DNA from 2 places in the Streptomyces sp. NPDC047853 genome. Region 1 is predicted to be linked to the other one. Evidence: riboswitches for the same ligand, from Rfam matches in the RefSeq annotation. Region 1 holds a riboswitch; the other holds the start of a gene.
The links. A riboswitch is a leader RNA that binds a small molecule or an ion and turns the genes downstream of it on or off. The one in region 1 is predicted to bind glycine.

Region 1 (2,193 bases):
GCCACTCGTGCTCCTTGCTGTAGCGCAGCTGCTGGGGGTTGCTCATGGCCTGAATTCTCCTGTACGCGGGGGAGTGCTGCTGAAGGGGGTGATGCGAGGGGGGATGCTGAAACCGCCGGTGGACGACGAGAGCGGGCAGCGGGCGTGTGCGGAGCGGCCGGGCCCCGTCGCCCAGTGTCTACTTCTGCCGCTTGTAGAACGGCAGCGCCACGACCTCGTACGGCTCGTGGCTGCCCCGGATGTCCACGCCGACACCCGGCGTCCCCGGAGCCGCGTGCGCCGGGTCGACGTACGCCATGGCGATCGGCTTGCCCAGCGTCGGCGAGGGGGCGCCGGAGGTGACCTCGCCGACCACCTCGCCGCCGGCCACGACCTGGTACCCGGCGCGCGGGACGCGGCGGCCCTCGGCGACCAGCCCGACCAGGACCCGGGGCGGCTTCCGCTCCGCCAGGGCAGCGGCCTCGGTGAGCGCCGCGCGCCCCACGAAGTCGCCCTCCTTCTCGAACTTCACCACCCGGCCGAGCCCGGCGTCGAAGGGCGTCAGCGCCGTCGTCAGCTCGTGCCCGTACAGCGGCATGCCGGCCTCCAGGCGGAGCGTGTCCCGGCAGGACAGGCCGCAGGGGACCAGTCCGGCGCCCTCGCCCGCCTCGGTCAGCGCCTGCCACAGCCCGACGGCGTGCTCCGGCTTCACGAACAGCTCGAAGCCGTCCTCGCCGGTGTAGCCGGTGCGCGCGATCAGGGCCGGGACGCCGGCCACGGTGCCGGGCAGACCGGCGTAGTACTTCAGACCGTCCAGGTCGGCGTCGGTGAGGCTCTTCAGGATGGCCGGGGACTGGGGGCCCTGGACGGCGAGCAGCGCGTACGCGTCGCGGTCGTCGCGGACCTCGGCGTCGAAGCCTGCGGCCCGCTCGGTCAGCGCGTCGAGCACGACCTGGGCGTTGGAGGCGTTGGCGACCACCATGTAGTGGGAAGAAGCGGCCTCGGCGTCGCCCAGCCGGTAGACGATCAGGTCGTCCAGGATGCCGCCGTCCTCGCGGCAGATCATGGTGTAGCGGGCGCGGCCCGGCTTCACGCTGCCGATGTTGCCGACCAGCGCGAAGTTCAGCAGGTCGGCCGCGGCCGGCCCGGTGACCGTGATCTCGCCCATGTGCGAGAGGTCGAAGAGCCCGGCGCGGGTGCGCACCGCGAGGTGCTCGTCGCGCTCGGAGCCGTAGCGCAGGGGCATGTCCCAGCCGGCGAAGTCGGTCATCGTCGCGCCCAGCGCCCGATGCGTGGCGTCGAGCGCGGTACGGCGGAGTTCGGTACTGCTCATCGGTCGGTCGTCTCCCAGGACAGGACGGGGCGAGGTCGATCCTCCCCATCTGTCATCGGAACCTGAGAGGTTCGCCATGACCACCGGAGCGCGGCGGTCAGGACTTGCACCTTGGGTGGGGCAGCCGTCGCGCGGCGGCCCGCTTTTCAGATGTGCCTCGCCCGCGCGGTAACGGTGCCTGAGAGATTCAAGGGAGGGACTTGCTCCTTCGGCGCCCCGGCGACGGCCGGGGACTCTCCCGCGCGGATTCAAACGGCCGGTATGCAGTTGGCGCCGCCATCATTGCATGCCGGGCCGATCCGTGGCAGACCGTGATCTGTAACCGGCTTGTGGCAGTAAGCGAACGAAAACGCGAGACCTGCGCATTACCTTCTCTTTACACTCGACGGGGAGGGGACTTCGTGAACCGCCCCAGGGGAGGACGATCACGGTGAACAGGACCACGGCGTACGCCACCACCACGGGTCTCGCGCTGCCCGAGCAGCCCGCCGCCCCGGCCCCGGAGAAGTGCGCCGAACTGCCCGCGCCCGTCGTCCGCGACCTGCGGGACCGCGGCGGCCACAGCCCGCACGCCCTGCTCTTCGGACCCCGGGACCTGGTGGTGATCACCGGCCTGCCCGGCAGCGGGAAGTCCACGCTGATGGAGCGCACCGTGCGCGGCCCGCGCATCGACTCCCAGGACGCCCGCGACCGCTGGGACCGCCGCATGCCGCGCTTCCTGCCGTACGCGCTCTACCGCCCCCTCGTCCGCCTCGCCCACTACGCCGGACTGCGCCGCGCCCTGCGCTCCGGCGAGGGCGTGGTCGTGCACGACTGCGGCACCCAGGTCTGGGTGCGCGGCTGGCTGGCCCGCGAGGCGCGGCGCCGCAAGGGCACCCTGC
Region 2 (2,193 bases), on a different contig from region 1:
ACCGTGTCGAAGTAGGCGCCGTGCACGATCTCGACGCCGCCCGCCGCGAGGCCCGCCGCGATGAGCGTGGCGTACCGGTGGGTGCGCCGGGCGATGGCCCGCAGCCCCTCGGGCCCGTGGTAGACGGCGTACATGCCGGCCATGACGGCGAGCAGCACCTGCGCGGTGCAGATGTTGCTGGTGGCCTTCTCCCGGCGGATGTGCTGCTCGCGGGTCTGCAGGGCGAGGCGGTAGGCCCTGTTGCCGTCGGCGTCCACCGAGACGCCGACCAGGCGGCCGGGCAGGCTGCGCGCGAACTTCTCTTGCACCGCCATGTAGCCGGCGTGCGGACCGCCGAAGCCCATCGGCACGCCGAAGCGCTGGGTGGTGCCGACGGCGATGTCCGCGCCCAGCTCACCGGGCGACGTCAGCAGGGTGAGCGCGAGCAGGTCGGCGGCGACGGTGACGAGCGCACCGAGTTCGTGCGCCCGGTCGATGACCGGCTTGATGTCGCGGACGGCACCGGAGGCGCCCGGGTACTGGATCAGGACGCCGTTGATCTCCCGCTCGGCGACCTCGGCCGGGATGCCCTCGCTCAGGTCGGCGACGACGACCTCGACACCGGTCGGTTCGGCGCGGGTCCGGATCACGGCGATGGTCTGCGGCAGCGCGTCGGCGTCGACGAGGAAGAGGCCCTTCTTGTTCCTGCCCATGCGCCGGGACAGCGCCATCGCCTCGGCGGCGGCGGTGCCCTCGTCCAGCAGTGAGGCGCCGGAGGTGGGCAGGCCGGTCAGCTCGGCGACCGTCGTCTGGAAGTTGAGCAGCGCCTCCAGGCGGCCCTGGCTGATCTCCGGCTGGTACGGGGTGTACGCCGTGTACCAGGCCGGGTTCTCCATGACGTTGCGCAGGATGACCGGCGGGGTGAAGGTGCCGTAGTAACCGAGGCCGATCATGGAGTCGAGGACCTGGTTGCGGTCGGCGAGCGAACGCAGTTCGGCCAGCACCTCGGCCTCGGAGCGCGCGCCCGGCAGGTCCAGCGCGTCGGCGTTCTTGATCACATCCGGCACCGCGGCGGCCGTCAGCTCGTCGAGCGAGCCGTAGCCGACCTGCGCGAGCATCTTGGCCCGGGCCTCGTCGTCGGGGCCGATGTGGCGCTGCTCGAACGGCGCGGCCTGTTCGAGCTCGGAGAGCGAAATGCGAGGGGCGGTCATTGCGGAGGCCTCCTGGTCTGACGACCTTCGAGGGGCACCACGGCGCGGGTACCCGAACGGCCTCCCCCTCTGTCATCTCGACCTGAGAGCTTCACCGGGGCGGCCCGAGGGCTCCACCCGGCTTTCACCGTCGGTGAGAGCGGAAGCCGTCGACACCCGCTCTGCTTTCCAGAGTGACCTCGTCCATGCGGTACGTGAGCCTGAGAGATTCCGGGGAGGATTTGCTCCTTCGGCGCCTCCGGAGGTGTCCGGAGGACTCTCCCGCACGGGGTCAGCAGCCATTCGCCAGCGTACCAGCGCGCTCGCCGCACGGACCTTCGAGTGGCCGTCCCGCCCTTTGTGCCCTTTTGTAGTACTTACGGATGATTCGGCGGCTGGTGTGCGATCCCAGTGCGACCAAGTGGAGGGCCCCGTGCGTACTGACATCGACCCGCGGAACCTGATCGGCCGCAAGGCCTTCGACCGCGACGGCGCCCGGATCGGCACCGTCGACGAGGTCTACCTCGACGACGCGACCGGCGTCCCGGAGTGGGCGGCCATACGCACCGGCCTGTTCAGCAGGGACGCCTTCGTGCCCCTGGAGCCGAGCGAACTGGTCGAGGGCGCCCTGCGGGTGCCCTTCGAACGGACGCTGATCAAGGAGGCCCCCGACTTCGGTGTCGGCCGTCACCTCTCGCCGGAACAGGAACTGCAGCTCTACCACCACTACGGTCTGGACGTGGCCGCACCCGCGCCCGCCCCGCCCGCCGACCGCGACTTCGGCAAGCTGGCCGGTCAGGGCAAGGAAGAGAGCTGACCGTCCCGCCCCCGGGCCCCGCCGCTAACCGGGAGCCGGACGCTCGCGGTCCGACGAACCGCCGCCCGCCCCGGTCCCCGGAGCCGAATCGGCGGGCGCGGCCTCCGCGTCCCCCCGTCTTCGCGGCCCGGCAGACCCGGCAGACCCGGCAGGCCCATCAGGCCCGGCCGGGACCAGCGGCAGCGGATCCGCCGGGGTCAGATCCGG

Region 2: linked by a shared signal. The riboswitch ahead of gcvP (aminomethyl-transferring glycine dehydrogenase) and the one ahead of gcvT (glycine cleavage system aminomethyltransferase GcvT) in region 1 are both predicted to bind glycine.

Annotation. Positions count from the first base shown of each region.
Region 1 is NZ_JBIDCI010000013.1:30,587-32,779, forward strand. Features, by position in the region: gene gcvH (glycine cleavage system protein GcvH) at 1-46, opposite strand, end outside; gene gcvT (glycine cleavage system aminomethyltransferase GcvT) at 179-1,312, opposite strand; glycine riboswitch at 1,469-1,563, opposite strand; gene ACGF5T_RS23540 (AAA family ATPase) at 1,743-2,193, shown strand, end outside.
Region 2 is NZ_JBIDCI010000017.1:10,205-12,397, reverse strand. Features, by position in the region: gene gcvP (aminomethyl-transferring glycine dehydrogenase) at 1-1,190, opposite strand, end outside; glycine riboswitch at 1,369-1,464, opposite strand; gene ACGF5T_RS27370 (PRC-barrel domain-containing protein) at 1,603-1,986, shown strand; gene ACGF5T_RS27365 (DNA polymerase IV) at 2,011-2,193, opposite strand, start outside.